Regions from separate parts of the Mycolicibacterium sichuanense genome, predicted to be linked through region 1. Evidence: riboswitches for the same ligand, from Rfam matches in the RefSeq annotation. Region 1 holds a riboswitch; the other holds the start of a gene.
What was found. Region 1 has a riboswitch for magnesium ahead of SBI80_RS27825 (hypothetical protein). Riboswitches for the same ligand answer to the same signal wherever they lie in the genome.
Positions count from the first base shown of each region.

Region 2: another riboswitch for magnesium. It lies ahead of SBI80_RS06895 (MgtC/SapB family protein); the one in region 1 lies ahead of SBI80_RS27825 (hypothetical protein).

Region 1 covers NZ_JAWQPU010000018.1:21,536-29,311, forward strand. Annotated here, with positions in the region: gene SBI80_RS27800 (hypothetical protein) at 1-108, opposite strand, end outside; gene SBI80_RS27805 (hypothetical protein) at 543-701, opposite strand; gene SBI80_RS27810 (NRAMP family divalent metal transporter) at 742-2,340, opposite strand; gene SBI80_RS27815 (magnesium transporter MgtE N-terminal domain-containing protein) at 2,480-3,799, opposite strand; gene SBI80_RS27820 (hypothetical protein) at 4,116-4,415, shown strand; gene SBI80_RS27825 (hypothetical protein) at 4,974-5,177, opposite strand; M-box (ykoK) riboswitch at 5,487-5,672, opposite strand; gene SBI80_RS27830 (recombinase family protein) at 5,748-6,320, opposite strand; gene SBI80_RS27835 (SRPBCC family protein) at 6,660-7,094, shown strand; gene SBI80_RS27840 (recombinase family protein) at 7,361-7,776, shown strand, end outside.
Region 2 covers NZ_JAWQPU010000002.1:1,292-9,067, forward strand. Annotated here, with positions in the region: gene SBI80_RS06875 (hypothetical protein) at 1-60, opposite strand, end outside; gene SBI80_RS06880 (hypothetical protein) at 601-2,568, opposite strand; gene SBI80_RS06885 (hypothetical protein) at 2,977-3,453, shown strand; gene SBI80_RS06890 (hypothetical protein) at 3,563-3,724, shown strand; M-box (ykoK) riboswitch at 3,844-4,028, shown strand; gene SBI80_RS06895 (MgtC/SapB family protein) at 4,290-5,012, shown strand; gene SBI80_RS06900 (DJ-1/PfpI family protein) at 5,019-5,606, opposite strand; gene SBI80_RS06905 (nuclear transport factor 2 family protein) at 5,617-5,982, opposite strand; gene SBI80_RS06910 (GGDEF domain-containing protein) at 6,211-7,188, shown strand; gene SBI80_RS06915 (RsiV family protein) at 7,345-7,776, opposite strand, start outside.

The sequences.
Region 1 (7,776 bases):
GCGTATCTCGGCGATGTCATCGTCTTCGCACAGGACCGCCGCGAGCAAATACGCACCTGGGTCCAGGTCGGGACGTGATCCGCTCTCGTCGGCCCAGGCTGTCAACACGCAAAGAGCGTAGTCAGATCCGCCGTCCGTAACCGGCCAGGCCGGGGGAGCGGCCCACGGTTTCGAGCGAAACCACCAGGACGAGCCTCTATCCAGAGATCAGAGCAATCTGGGGATTTTAGAGTTCGAAGCTCGCGCCCTGGAGGGCGGCTCCTGATCAGAAAATTAGGATCATCCGGCGCGTCCCGATAACGAAGGTTTTCGGGACGCCGAAGAGCCACCGTCCCGCCTTAGCCTTGGACCATCCTCAGACTGTCAATCGGACGGTTCCTGGTCGCGTGATCTTTCGTGGCGCGCCCCATGCTGCCTCTAGAGCCGTACGCGACCTCTCTCAACGCGTCCCTCAAGTCAAGAATGGTCCTGAACAAAGGGCCGCAACCGTGGTCACAAGACACCCGATGAATAAAGGTGAGCTGTCTCGGTCGAGAACACGCTTAGCGGCCCCGTCGGCCCCACAGGATCAGCAGTGTCACCGTCGCGATCACCGCGATCGTCACTAGCAGGATCGTGGAGCCGATGATCACCGCGTGGTGGCTGTACTGCGGTAGCGGGGTCGATGCCACGGCCAGCGAGCCACCGAGTGCGGTGCTCACATCCGCCGGTCCCTGCACCGGCGCGCGGTGCGGCGCATGGTCATCCGCCGCCGAGTTGGACGGCTTTGACGATGAGCAGGATCGCGCCGACGACCAGGTAGCCGCGTAGGGCGAGCATGCCGAGTTTGGTTCCGGCCGACCAGGTGACGGGTTCCAGCAAGGCCAGGGGCGGCATGCGCCACGACATCTTCTCAGGCCCGTCGATCACGGTCACTGGGGCCGGGGCCCTGGGGTTTCGGCGTTGCAACCACTTCAGCACCCCGACCGCGAGGATGGCCAGGATGACGATGCCTGCGGCGAGGTACGCGGTGACGGTCACGACGTCCAAGTCGGGAAATAGGGTGGTGGCCATCAGGATCCCCGACAGCAACAGCAGCACCGCGACGATGAACACCGCGACGACGTTGAGCCAGCGCCGGTTCACCCACGGGCCCAACACCTCCCGGTCGTTGCACAACAACAGCAGGAACACACTCGCACTCGGCAGCAGCAGACCCGCCAGTGCCTGCACCGCAGTGGTGATCAGACCCAACGGCGCACCCGGGATCAGCACGATCCCAGCGGCGGCGGCGACCATCGCGATGTAGGAGACGTAGAACGGTTTGGCGTCGGCAAACCCGCGGTGCAGGGAGTGTTTCAGACCGAACACGTCGCCGAAGGCGTAGCTGGTGGCCAAGGTCACCGCTGCCGCACCCACGATGGAGGCATCCAGCAGCACGATCGCGAAGACCGGACCCAGCACACTGCTATGCGCCGACAGCAGACGGGCGATGTCTCCGGCGTCGCCGAAGTTGCCCTCACTGCCGGTGGAGCGGGCCGCCCAGTCCGCGGTCATCACCAACGCAGCCGCACCGATGACCACCACGAACGCGCCTATGGTGGTGTCGGCGCGCTCGTAACTGATGAAGCGCGGGGTGATGCGCTTGTCGACGATGTTGGACTGCTGAAAGAACAGCTGCCACGGCGCAACGGTGGTGCCCACGATCGCAATGATCAGCAGCACCGCATCCGAGCTGAGCCCACCCTTGATGCCCGGCACGACGAAGGCCTGTGCGGCCACCCCCCACTGGGGGTGCGACAGCAGCAGCATCGGGATCTGCAGCAGGGTGATCGCGATGAACACGAACATGGCGCGTTCCCAGCGACGGAAACTGCCCGAGGCCATGATCGCCACCAACGCCACCGCGGCCGTCGGGACGACGATGTACTTCGAGACACCGAAATAGGCGGCGGCCAACGAGACGCCGATGAACTCGGTGACGATGGTCAGGAAGTTCAGCAGGAACAGATCCCCCACGGAGAACCAGCCCCACCCGCGGCCGAAGCGTTCGTTGATCAGCCGGGCATGGCCCACCCCGGTGACCGCTCCGAGGCGGACCACCATCTCCTGGTTGACGATCAGCACCGGGATCAGCAACAGCAGCACCCAGAGAAGGCTGTAGCCGTAGTTTTGGCCGGCCTGGGCGTAGGTGGCGACACCGCCGGCGTCGTTGTCGCCGACCATCACGATGATCCCGGGCCCGAGGATCGCCAACAGTGTCAGCAGCCGGGTCTTGAGCGTGCGGCCCTGATCGCTGTCGCCGACGCTGACCCGGCCGAACGCGCCTTCGATGTCACCGAGATGGGCGCTGTCCAACACCGCCGACGCCTGAGGCGCTGCAGGGGCTGGAGTCGGCTCGGGTCCCGGCGCGCTGGTGGACGCGGCCTGTGGGGTGACATCAGCAGCGGGAGCCTGATCCGGTGCCGTGGGGTCGGTGGTGCCTACCGGCGGGTGGGAGTCAGCCATGACCGGCCCCGTCCTGGGCACCGACGACGTCGCGGATCGGGCGCGGCGCGGGTTCGCGGCGCCGCCAGTCCTCGGGGATGGTGGCCTCCAGGACGTCATCGAAGGTCACCACACCGACCACCCGGTCGCCCTCGTCGACGACGGGGATGGCGACCAGGTTGTAGTCGGCCATCAGCAGGGCGACGTCGGTCAGGTCGGCTTCCGGGGTGACTCGGATCGGGTCGACGTCGAGCAGCTCGGTGATCGGGGTGTGGGGGTCGGATTGCAGCAGCCGGATCACCGAGACCACCCCGACCAGTTCGCCGGCCTCGTTGACCCCGTGCATCTTGAGCAACGCCTCGGGTTGCATCGCCCGGGCGGCGGCGATGATCGAAAGAGCTTGCGCGGCAGTGGCATCCGTCGAACACGACGCCACGTCGACGCTCATCAACCCGCCCGCGGTCGAGGGGTTGAACCCCATCAGCGTGATGACCTTGGTGCGCTGCCCCGCCGGCAGCAGCTCCAGCACCCGGCGACGGCGGGACTGGCGCAGATCGGCGATCGCGTCCGCCGCGTCGTCGGCCCGCATCCGGGCCAATACCCCGGCGACCTCGGTATCAGTCATGTCGCCCAGGATCTTGGTGGCCTTGTCGGGGTCGAGTTCCTCGAAGACGTCGGCCTCCAACTCCGGGTCGGAGTGGAGGCGGTCGAGGATTTCTCCACCCTCGTCTTTGTCGGCGTCCTCCAGCAGGTCCGCGATCTGGGCCGGCTTCAGCTTCGACATCCGCCCGCCCGCGCGCTCCAACACGCTCGCCGTGTGCCCGATGAGCGGTTCGAAGGACTTCCAGTCCCGGCTGGCATGCCCCCCACCGGATTTGATCAACCCGAACAGCCGCGCCGGCCGGCGGGTATCCAGCCGTGCCAGCACCCAGCCCGCCCCGGTGTCCTCGAGCTCGATGTCGTAGGCATGCACCAACTCCGCGGCCGCGACGTCGATGAGCCGGTGATCGAGGACGTCGGTGCGCAACAGAACCTCGCCGTCACGGCGTTCGAACTCGCGCAGATCCACCTTGTTCTTCGACAGATCGACGTGTTCCTGGGTCAGGTCGGTGATCTGCCCGGACGACACGTACACCCGACGGCCGCCGATCCCTACCACCAGGCCGGTGACCGGCGGATACCCCTCGGCACCGCGCAGGCTGACGATGACGTCCTCGACCCGGCCCACCGCGTCACCGGCCTTCGCGACGACCGGACGACCCAGGAGATCGGACAGATGGATCACCGGCCGTGACGCCGTGGGCGCTCCACCATCAGGCGGGACTTCATGCATAGTGACTCTTCCTTCTCGATGAGACGATCGCGGCCGTGCCCGAATGTCGCGGTTCCATATGCGCACGACCACGTGAACACTGGGCGACACCGATCTCGACCACCGTCGGTAGACACCCCAAACCTGGGACATGTGGATGGATCGTCCACAGAGGTCGTTAGTCACCGGGCCCTCGATCACGACCCTTACGCCGGGCCGCGTACCGAGGGCTGTAGCCAGTGCGAGATCCCGTAGGGGTCGCGCATCTGGCTACCACGTAGACGGCAAGGAGAAGTGCTGGCCCGATCACGCTGGCCAGTAACCCCAACCCGGCGAGGTGCCCGATCAGCGCGATCAGGCCAATGACGATGTTCGCCAGCGCGGCGACCTCCATGATCAGCACGGCGATCACGACCCGGCGCCGCCGCCTCACGTCGTCAACGGTGGCCTGGCGCTGCTGATCGAGGTCAGTTTCATCGGCGACTTCCGCGCGAAGCAACTCAAGCAGGGCGACCGGGACGTCGGTCGCCACGCTGACATCCCCGACGTCGTCGCCGCGGCGCAGCATCAGCGCCGCCAACCGGACCCGCACGCTGGCGTGGCGATCGTCATCGGCCTCCGGCAGTGGGGCCGTTGATCGCTTGGGAGTCATTCCCAGGTCACCGAGGAACGCCGGGTTCGATCCGGCGGACGCCGCCCGCGGGGGAGTGCGCCGCGTACGGGACCGTCGTTTCTTGGGCATGTCCTCAGTATGACCAGGTCGGACGGGTCGCAACATCGAGCCATTCCTGTCAATCTCCTGTCGCCACAGGTGCCTATCGGCGGGTACACCTGCTAGACGCGCGGCAGGCCGCCCACCACATCGTCCGGAGGTGCTGGGTTGGGAATTTGGACGGGTAGGGGTGTCGGCCATGTCGGCCATCACCTCGACCAACGCTTGCGGGACGCGGGTTGTGGTGGCGACCACCGCCGGGTCACCACCGTGCCGCAGCATCGCCCGGGCGGTGAGCATCCGGATGGTGGCGGTCAGCGTTCCGTCGGCCCGCTGGCCTGACACCCCTTGCGGCGCAGTTATTTTGGCGGGTTTATCGATCGCGTCGTGCGTCTGATCGTCGTGGGAGTCCATCGGTGGGCCTCCTCGCGCGGCGGCGGGCCGGGGCGGGCCGGGGTCGTGATGCACCCCAGCCCGAACCGGTCAGCCGACGTGCCCACCCAGTGACGCCGTGATCAGCGCGGGCCGGGTGTAGGACGCCAACAGATACGCCCGCTCCTGCGGGGTCAAATTGCGCCGGACCCACACCCGTCGACACGCCCTGCGGCCCCAGGTGAACCATCCGTGTGCGGCACGGGACGCCATCGACACCACGGGTATGCGAAGACGAGACAGAACAACAACCATGACAAAACTCCTTGACGCAAAGAGAAATTGGGGTGTCGTGGCATCTTTGAGTGTCACGCGGACCTCAAGCAGGCAGCAGCGCCGTAGGGGTGCACCGTCGGAACAATGGTGCACTCGAACAATCAACGACGAGAAGGGCTTTAGGCCTCGATCGACTCAAGCTGGCCACGCAGCGGGAACAACTCCGAACCCGCAGACGGCGGTTTATCGCTGGTACTCAACGGTGTTCCTCACCTCCTCGCAGCCAGGACGCACGCGGGCGTCACATCGAAAGCACACGTGGGGAGGACGTGCGGCACAGTGACCACACCTACACCCCTCTCGTCAGAGCTTCGGCACTGCACGGCGTATCGGGCCACCAGAAAACACTCGGTGCTCGAAGCCACTTGGGCTCAACCCTTAATCCGGGAGGAGCTGTCCTGACCCGGGGCGTCTTTCAACGTTCGGGGTCAGTGGCCTTTATCCGCGCAGACGCCTCACCTAGCGAGGTGCTTGCACCGATCAGTGTGGACCTCCAGACCACAACCCGTCAAGACGAACCAGACGACGCGCGCGTTGACCCCTCGTCCCTCACACCATCGGCTCTGCCGACAAGTAGCGATAGGCGGTCGCCCGTCCAATACCGAAGGCCTTGGCCAGTTCTCGTACGGGTTCGCCAGTAGCAGCGAGTCGGCGGAGTTGTTCTTGCCGTTCTGGGCTAAGCCGTGGTGGCTTGGTAGCAGGCAGGCACCGGGTTCGGCGTGATGCGCGTGATGCAGCTCGGCGTTCACGGCCGAGCTCAAGCTCGAGTTCGGCGAGGGTCGCCATGATCGCCGCTACTGCGCGCCCGGTCGGTGTGGCTGTATCTACGCCTTCACGCAAGGCGCGCAACAGGATTCGTCGCTCTCCGAATTCGGCGATGGTGCGGGTGACTTCGGCGACCGAGCGGCCGAGTCGATCGATGGCGGTGACGACGACGGTGTCACCGGGCCGGGCGTAGGCGAGCAGAGCCGCCAGTCCCGGCCGGTCCGTCTTCGCCGACCCCGAGAGCTTGTCGGTGAACACCCGATCCGGCTCGACGCTGGCGGCGGCGAGCGCAGCGAGTTGGGCGTCGAGGTCTTGGCCTGTGGTGCTGACGCGGGCGTAGCCGAGGATCGTCGTCATGCCAATGACTGTCTCACCACCCTGGACAGCAAAGATGTGAGACACGCGGTGTGAGACAAGACCTCCGATCACGCTAAGAGTCAATGGGTGGCGACGATTCTGGCGTGCGCTATCGCGAAGGGTTTCGGGACAGCAGACGCTCACCGTGCACCTGGCCACAGCCGTGCACCTGGCCACAACGCGATCCGTTGCCCCTAATACGAGCCCACAGACCGGCTGGCGCACTACGGTCGAAGCCGGGCGAACGGCATACCTTGCCGCGATTAACTCGTTCTGTCTCACTCGCAGCACGGAAGGAAGTTGCATGCTGGCAGCGCGTATCGGCAGCATGGAGTGCGGATGATCGAGTTCACCCTCACTCGGACCTCGACGGCGCCGATCCAGACCGTATTCGACGCCATGACCGACCACCGCGGGATCGCGGCCTCCGTGTGGGCATGCCGGCGTAGCACGCTCGATCGCGAGGGAACCCCTGCACCCAACGGTGTCGGCGCGATCAGACGTCTAGTAGCGATCGGACCCCCATTCGTCGAAGAGATCATCGAGTATGAGCGACCCACCCGTTACGCCTACAAGATGCTCTCAGGCGCTCCGACCCGAAATCACGTCGGCACGATCCAGCTGCGTGAAGCAGACACCGGGACCGAGGTCAGCTGGCATCTACGGTCGACGCTGAAGATCCCCGGTGTTGACCGGCTGATGCTGCCGGTGTTCAAGAAGGTCATCGACGAGCTCCTCAAAGGCGGCATCACGGCCGCCGAACGCCGCGCCTGAATACGATCGTGCTCGTTGGGCTGTGGCTTTCATGCACAAGGAACCGCCGATCAGCTCGGGTTACCGAACCGAAATCGTTGAGCAACAGCGATGAATACTGTTGCGGCGGAGTTCCTGGACCCCTATCGCAAAGGAACGGTTGCGATAGACCCCATGACGGCGGGACACTGCGCAGAATCTTTGCAGGTTCCTGGGCTATCGAAACTCATCACAAAAACACGTTCACACAACACGTCGCGTGGGACGGGATTCGATAAAGTCCGGCGATGGCCAAGATCGGGTACGCGCGGGTGTCGACGGCAGACCAGAACCCGCAGCTGCAACTCGACGCCCTCGACAGCGCCGGCTGCCTCAAGGTCTACACCGACCATGCCAGTGGGACCAAGGCTGACCGACCACAATGGAACGCGTGCCTGGCCGATCTGCGCGCCGGCGACACCCTGACCATCTGGCGCATCGACCGCCTCGGACGCAACCTGCGCGACCTCATCGACATCGTCACCACCCTGCAGACCCGCGGCGTCGGGGTTCAATCGCTGTGCAACGGGCTGGTCGACACCACCACCGCCCACGGCGCCCTGGTGTTCGGCATGTTCGCCCTGATGGCCGAGTACGAGGCAGCACTGATCCGGGAACGTACCCAGGCCGGTCTCGCTGCCGCCCGCGCCCGCGGCCGGCGAGG
Region 2 (7,776 bases), on a different contig from region 1:
CAGCATGTACGCATTGCGCCGTTCCAGCTCAGCGAAGAAAGCTTCGTAGTCTGTTCGCACCTATCGACCGTATGTCGCGATGGGGTTCGGCAGCCTACCTTTGTCGAGGTTCCGGCCGGAGGAACTCGTTGCCCGGGTGGCGGCCCTAACGCCGCGTGCCAGACACCGGCGGTCCGAGCCCCAATGAGAACACAGTGCCAGGTTTCGGTCGACTCAAAGATGTCACCACTGTGGCGCGGACCGGCACCTCTATGTGTGTCTTTCTGCAGTGAGCCCAGTTGCCGGCTGGCTCCAGCCGACGCTGCGGGCTACACGGATCGGGTCCACCTGCGCTGTAAAACACCGATTTCGACGTGATCGACGTGGCAGTTCTCGTCTTGGCAGATGGGACGCCGTGGACGCAAGGCCACAACGACCTCGGAGCGCTGGAGAAGATCATTCCGCGTGGACAGGGCACGAAGTCGGGCGGTGTCACCCTCTACACGTCGGCCGACTTCCGCTCCACCGACAGTGAAATTCTCACCCGCCGAGTCTCCGGACCGATGCCCTGCTGGGAGCCACGAAATTCGACTCCGCATCACCTAGGGCCAGGCCAGAGGTTCACGGAGCGAGGGTGAACAGGTTGGTCAAGTTTCCGCCGCTCTTGAGGTTGGCGATCCGCTGTCGGTGCTCGTCGGCGCGACTGGTGGCGTAAGCCTCGGGTGGTCGTCCGGTGACGCGGGCCCAGATCGAGGTGTTCAGCGCGTCTTGCGCCAAGACCGCGGCCAAGTCGGTGATGGTTGCGCAGGCCTCTTCCGAGAGGGTGCCACCATGAATCGCGGCGTTGCGAGATCGGGTGAGACGCTTGACTCTTGCATCGACGCGGCGACGCTCCTCGTCAAACGCGGTGCTGATCGTCGCGGGCGAGGTCAGGATGTCGTCGCTCTCGGCGAGGCGGCGCGCCAGCCAGTGATCGGCATAGATCCCTCGGAGGGTTGCGACGTGGGCAATGGTCCTGGGGCTGTCGATGCGGGTGCCCCATCCCCCGTCAAGAAGGATGTCAGCCTCGATCACAGCGAGTTCCGGTGGAGTTGACGCACCCGGGGCGCGGTCGGGACGGTACTGCTGCACCGCTGCGAAGACGTCGAACACCACTCGCCGGGCGAACACTGTGAGGGTGTATCCGTCGGTCAAATACTGATCGATGAAGGTGTACCACCGCAGGCCGCCGGTCGGTGCGATCCAGGTGTTGCAGTGCTCGATGGCCCGGACCGCAGCCATCACCGTGCCTTCTGCGTCGGTGCGCGGCGTGTTCTTGAGTGCCGCTGACAGACGCAACGCGGGCTGCACCGCGTCAGCGATGTCGGCGGTGATGAGGTGCCCGTTGGCGGTGAAATTAGCCAAATCCTGGACGAAATGGTCATTCTGGTAGAAGTCAGGCTCGGGTAGCGGGGACTTCAATCCCCATCGAGGGATCGACGGCGCCCACGGAGAGCCGTCGAAGAAGAGATGGCCACCGAGGACCTCCCACATGCCATCCGTATGGCCCACCACCGCCAGCACCGCGTCGAGGTGCGTCCTCGCCGCCGCCACTGCACGGTGGTGTTCGACGTCGCGAACCTCGACGCGGGCATAGACTAGTGCCGGAAGGTATTCGAATCCGGTGGTGTCGTCGACCTTGTCCGACAGTTGAAGGTCGCGGATTTCCTCGGTGAGCAATTCGTCGGGGACGACGCCCCCCAGCACCTCGTGCGCCCGGTCTTGCTGGATCAGCAAGGTGGCGAGGCTCTGAGCTTCGTAAAAGGTGATACCTCCATGCGTCACGTACGGATCGCTCCCCAGGAAATACCCCGGGCTGAGGCGAAACCAGACCACGTACTGACCTGTCGGCGGACGCTTGAGGATGCAGCGCTCGGCAAGGTTAGCCAATTCACTGTCGGTGAGGTTGGCCCGAGCCTGGGGGTCGTCGAGGCGGGGGTCGACAGGATCGCCGACCATTGCTTGAGCCTGCTGCACGCTGCTGGCGTAGCCCATGAGCACCTGAACGGCAGTCGGGAGGGGGCTGAAATAGGCGCGATCCTGTCGACGGTATTCGCTGAGGCCCACCACGGTGTCGCGCAGGTACGCGATTCGCTCGCTGGGGTACAGAACATGGTTGATGTCCTGGCAGCCGGCCACCAGGTCGCGCCACGCGGCCACGAGCGCGTCGTCGCGATCCAGCAACGCCGCAAGCGCGGCGGCCTGCCTGGCGACGGCGGGTCGTTGGGTGTCGTCAATTCGCGGCCGGGAGGCGCCCGCCCGCGGCACCAGGAGACCGTTGGTGATGGCTTGATGAACGCTTCGCGCCGCTGTGTCGACCAAGGCGAGAAGTTCGGGGCCGATCCACTGCAGGCTGTCGGACAAGTCGGCGGCCATCGAGGTCCAGCTGTCAATGTTTACGCCGTCGTGTGGGCGGGGGTCAGCACCCGCGGCCGTGATCTCCAGCGTGACGGCGGTCAGCGGCATGTAGCCGGCACGGCAGGTGACCGGCTCCTTCCGACTGATGTACTCGCGCAGTTCCTCAAGCCACCGCGAGTGCTGTTCGAACAAAGCCTCTGCCCTTCTCGGTTACGCACAGCGAACCGCAACGACACCGTTGACTGTACTGCGCACTCCCCGCGCCCTAGACCCATCCAGGCGCGATGCCAACAGCTCGGTTAAGAGGGACTGCGATCCGTCGAGCCCCGCCTTGTAGCCGGTTGTCAGCCGCGACGGCAGGGACCCACGACCCGTTAGGGCCAGAGGGGTCTGCGCGTTACTTACCAGCGTAGGCATGGGTAGCCGCCGGAGCCGGGGGGCCCAGCGGACGTCATGCTCCTCCGCATCCGCGCGAGTACAGCCGATCCACATTTGGATGAGACTGGCAGCATGATGACTGGCGCCGACATACGACGTACCCGCGTGCCGATTGGCAGACCACGACCGCCGACGAATCCGTCGTAGTTAGGAGCCCACCTAATGGGCAGAGGACAGAAACCGAACAGTGCCGCCGCCGCTCGACTCAACGAACTGGCCGACGTGGCCGAGCAGTGCCGAATCTCCTTCTTGGCAACAGCTGATGAATCACTCTGGCAGCCGCGCGAGGGATCGCCAGCTGCGAGAGCGAAAATCATTCTGTCGCAACGTGATCCGGCAGTCTCCAGCGCCGACATGTCGGCTGGCTTCGACTTAGTCTCCGAGGTGGTTGTCACGTACCTCGAGATTGCCGCTGCACATCTGGGCGGCCTAGCGGCACTCTATCGGGCCGAGGAGTTGATCTTCCCGCCACTGCCAGTCGCGCGTTCTGTCATCGAGCACAGTTCTCGTGTGTTGTGGGTTCTGGGTGATTCGCCGATTCGCTATGTCGACATCCTCGCCCGAGCCTACCTGAGCGATGGGAGGAGGTTCGTAGACGGGCGATTGCTGCGTTCCCAGGAGCCACTGCTGAGGACCTGAATGACGGCAAACCCGGTCGTACGCTTGCACGAGCAGCCCGGGTTCCGCGCTGGGGATCATCACCACCGCATCCTGATCAACTCGCCAAACCTGAAGCTGACCTTCTTCTTTGCCGTTCCTATCCCAGTTCGTTCCGGCTGGAACGCCCGATGGCACCTGTCCGATGGTCGGCCCCGGCGCCGTCTTCATGGCGCTCACCTTCGTGGTGTTCGCGCTCTACCGCGTCTTCGCAACCACCATGAGTGGGCAAGTCAACACCGCCCCAGAGTGATTGCGTCGCTGCGGCGCAGGACGGCCGGCGTTAGAGGGCCGGTAGCTTTGCGAGCGCACTGCGGAGTGGTATCGGCAATCAGCTTGACGTGTGCAGGATCTCGGTCCATGATCGGGGGGCAAGCACCTCGCTAGGTGAGGCGTCTGCACGGACACAGGCCACTGACCCCAAACGTCGAGAGACGCCCCAGGGTCAGGACAGCTCCTCCCGGCTCAAGGGTCGAGCCCAAGTGGCTTCGGCCACCAGGTGTTCCTGGTGGCCGATACGCCGTGCAGTGCCAAAGCTCTGACGAGAGGGGTGTCGGTGCGGCATACGTCCGCATCATCTCCCCGTGCTTCCGATACGACGCCCACGCGCGTCCTGGCTGCGAGGAGGTGAGGAACACCGTTGAGTACCAGTGATAGACCGCGTCCGACGGCGTGCCCGCCAAGAGGACAAGCTTCGCCAGTCGAGCGCTAAACGACTCTCCTCAAACACCTTTCACGCGCACCGCGCCTTCCGCGGTGTGCCGCCGGCGGCTGCCCACTGCAGACCGCCGCTGTTTCAACGACCTTCGGAGGACATCATGAGCACCGTCGAGATGATGCTGCGGTTGGGCACCGGCATTGGACTGGGCACCGTCATCGGAATCGAGCGCCAGTACCGGGCCCGGATGGCCGGGTTGCGGACCAATGCCCTGGTGGCCGCCGGGGCCACGCTGTTCGTGTTGCTCTCGGCCAACGGATTCTCCGGTGCCACAGCCGATCCCACCCGGGTAGCCGCGCAGATCGTCTCCGGGATCGGCTTCCTCGGCGCCGGGGTGATCCTGCGGGACGGGCTGAACGTGCGCGGCCTGAACACCGCCGCCACCTTATGGTGTGCGGCTGCCGTGGGTGCGTTGGCCGGCGCTGGCATGTACCCGACGGCGCTTGCCGGGACCGTCGGCGTGGTCGCCGTCAACGTCGCCCTGCGGGTCGTGGGCCGGGTGATCGACCGCCGACCGAACACCGGTGACGAGCAGCCCACCACCTACACGTTCTACGCCGTCACCCGCGACGAGCAGGAAGCCCACGTACGCGCACTGCTCGTGCAGGCCTTGACCCGCACCGAATTCCGGGTCGTCTCGATCGCCAGTACCAACACCGACACCGCCGGCCACGTCGAGGTCCGCGCCGAACTCGTCGGCGACCGTCGCGACGATCGCCAGATGGAGTCGGCCGTCAGCAGGCTGAGCCTCGAGCCGTCGGTCAGCGCGATCCGGTGGGCCGCCGACAGTCCGCTGGTCGGGGCCGGGGATGCCGAGCGCTGACCGCGGTCACACCGGCGGGGCGGGGTCGTACTGGATGTAGCGCCGAACCTCGCGAGCCCGGTCGACGCCGACAAGCCGTGCGACGAGGTGCAGTGCCATGTCGATCCCCGCCGATACGCCTGCGGCAGTGATGACGTCGCCATCGTCGACGAAGCGTTCCTCCCGCCGGACGTCGATGGTGGGGTCCAACTCGGCGAGCAGATCGAGGGCCGACCAATGGGTGGTCGCGGGGCGATGGGACAGCAGGCCCGCCGCAGCGAAGACAAGGGAGCCGGTGCAGACGCTGGTCAGCAGGGGGACCTCATCGCGTTGGCGGCGCACCCAACCCAGGTGGGCGTCGTCGCGCAGCTGCGGCCGCGTGCCCTGACCGCCCGGGTTGATCAGCACGTCCAGCGAAGGGGCGTCGGCGAAGGAGTGCTCGGCCTTCACCGTCAGCCCCTTCGCACACCCGACCAGCCCGCCGGCCGGGGACAGCGAGGTGACGACGTATCCATCGTCGGGGAACTGACGCGTCCACGCGGCGAGCACTTCCCAGGGCCCGACGGCGTCGAGTTCCTCGACGTCGGGGAACAGCACGATCCCGATCCGTCTCACCTCGTTCACGTCAAACACCCTGCGGGGCAACGAGGTACGTGCCGTGGCCCTCGACGACGAGGCCGCCACTGAATCTGAGGACCTCGTTGACGAGGCCGTCGTCCTGGTTGCGGTAGTTGATCACGACCGTGTCGACTCCCTGGTAGACGCCTTGAACGGTGAAGTGGAGATTGGGCACGCGCGCCAAGGCGACGTGCCAATACGTGCGCAAGGCGGGCTTGCCGCGAACCACCCCGGTCGATTCTGGCACGACCCTGGCCGCCACGGGCGAGGTGAACACGACGTCTTCGCCGAAGTGTCGGAGGACCGCCTCGACGTCGTGGGCGTTCCAGGCCCGCACCCACTGCTCACCGAAGGCCGTCGCATCGAGATACATCGGAGCACTGTAGCCACGCGACGCGGCAGCCAGCCACCGATTTTGGCGTCGCAGAGGCGCCCGGCCGCCTAGGACGCTGGCACATCGATTCACCGCTGGTTAGTATCCGGTGGGGCCTGGGTTGTCGTGGGCGTCAGTTATCGTGTCGTCGGTTCGCATGGGTGGGGCGAACGTGCCACCGCACCCCACTGCCTGAGGTGCCGAGGCAGCGACGGACAGGTTGGCATCGTGCATTTCCTCAGTTCGCTCGCCGGCGCTCGCAGCGGCGACTTCGGCAAGCAGCGGGTCCGCATGTTGCGGATCTACCTGGGCGCCACCACGTTTCTCTACCTCTACGGCGTGGTCTTCACCTTGTTCCCGGTGCGTACCGATCTGACGTACGCAAATCCCCGCGGCGGGATCGTCGCCATCGTGCTCGGTGTCTCGGCGCTGATCTCGCTGGCCGTCAGACCGGATCGTCTGGGCCTCGTCACCGTGGCCGCCATGTTCGCAACCCCGATCGTGATGGCCTTCCACGTGTCCCTCACCGCGGAGTACGTGTGCCTGATCGCACCGATGTTCCTCGCGATGTATCTGCGGGCATTCCATCCACCGCGGCAGGCCCTGCTGGCGATCACCGCTCTGATCGCCGCCTGCATCGTCGCGGTCGTGGTTAGCCCAGCGCCGCACCTCGGCGTCATCACGCTGCTCATCATCGCCATCGCGATATCGGGGGCCGCCGAATCCTTCGGCCTGCTCATGCGCGCGACGTTCGTCGCGGCGTGCACCGACCCGTTGACGGGTCTGCTCAACCGCGCCGGCTGGGAGATCGGAATCGCCGATCTTCTGGTGCGTTCCAAGAACACGGCGACCTCGGTCACGGTCCTTGCCTTGGATATCGATGGTCTGAAGGCGATCAACGACACGTTCGGTCATGCGGCGGGAGACCAGCGGATCGTGGACTACGCCCACCGGTGGATTCGGGCCGCGCCAGGCGGTGCCGTCCTGGCGCGGTTGGGCGGTGACGAGTTCGCCGCCTGCATCGTGGACGCGGACCCCGCGACCGTCGAGGAGTTCCTCGACGACATTCGCCGCAACACCCCCGGGGTCAGCGTCGGCACCGTCACCGACGACTCCCGGAATGCGTCGGTGGCAGAATTGCTGACCCGCGCCGACGCCGCGCTCTACCGCGGCCGGGGACGGCCCCTGCACGACGATCGCGGCTGACACCGCCTGCGCAGCAGTGTCTTTCAGGCGGCGCGGCCGGTCACGACGAGCGCGTGGTAACTAGACGGCAGCCGCCACGATGGCGTGACCTCCGCTGCTGCGATCCCTGCCAATCGTCTGACGCCGCTGCGGGATCGCCCCTCACCGCCGCGTCTTCTAGCCGACTCCGGGAGCGAGGTGTCCGGCCAGCGCTCCCTTGGTGAGGATCACCTCGACCGGCTCCGCCCTGGCACCCAGATCGTATTGGCCGAAGAACAGGTGGATGGCGTCGTCGGTCACGGCGAAGTTCTGGTAGGTGGCCTCGTCGAGCCCGATGCCGGCGGGGATGGCGAAGTCCGCGCCGAACCGCGACGGAGATGCGAGCTGCTTGGCGACCAGAGGGTAGAGGACCTCGGCCGGCCGGGTACCGGGGGTGAACAGCTGGTCCAGGCCAATTGGTTGACGTGACGCGACATCGACGGTGAACGACTTGTAGAACGTCGTCGGATGCGCAGTGCCAGAGACGTTCTCGGTGATCCGCAACACGTCGGACTGCATTCCGGCCCTTGGCGATTCGTAGAACGCCCCGGACGCGGTGAACGAGCTCCC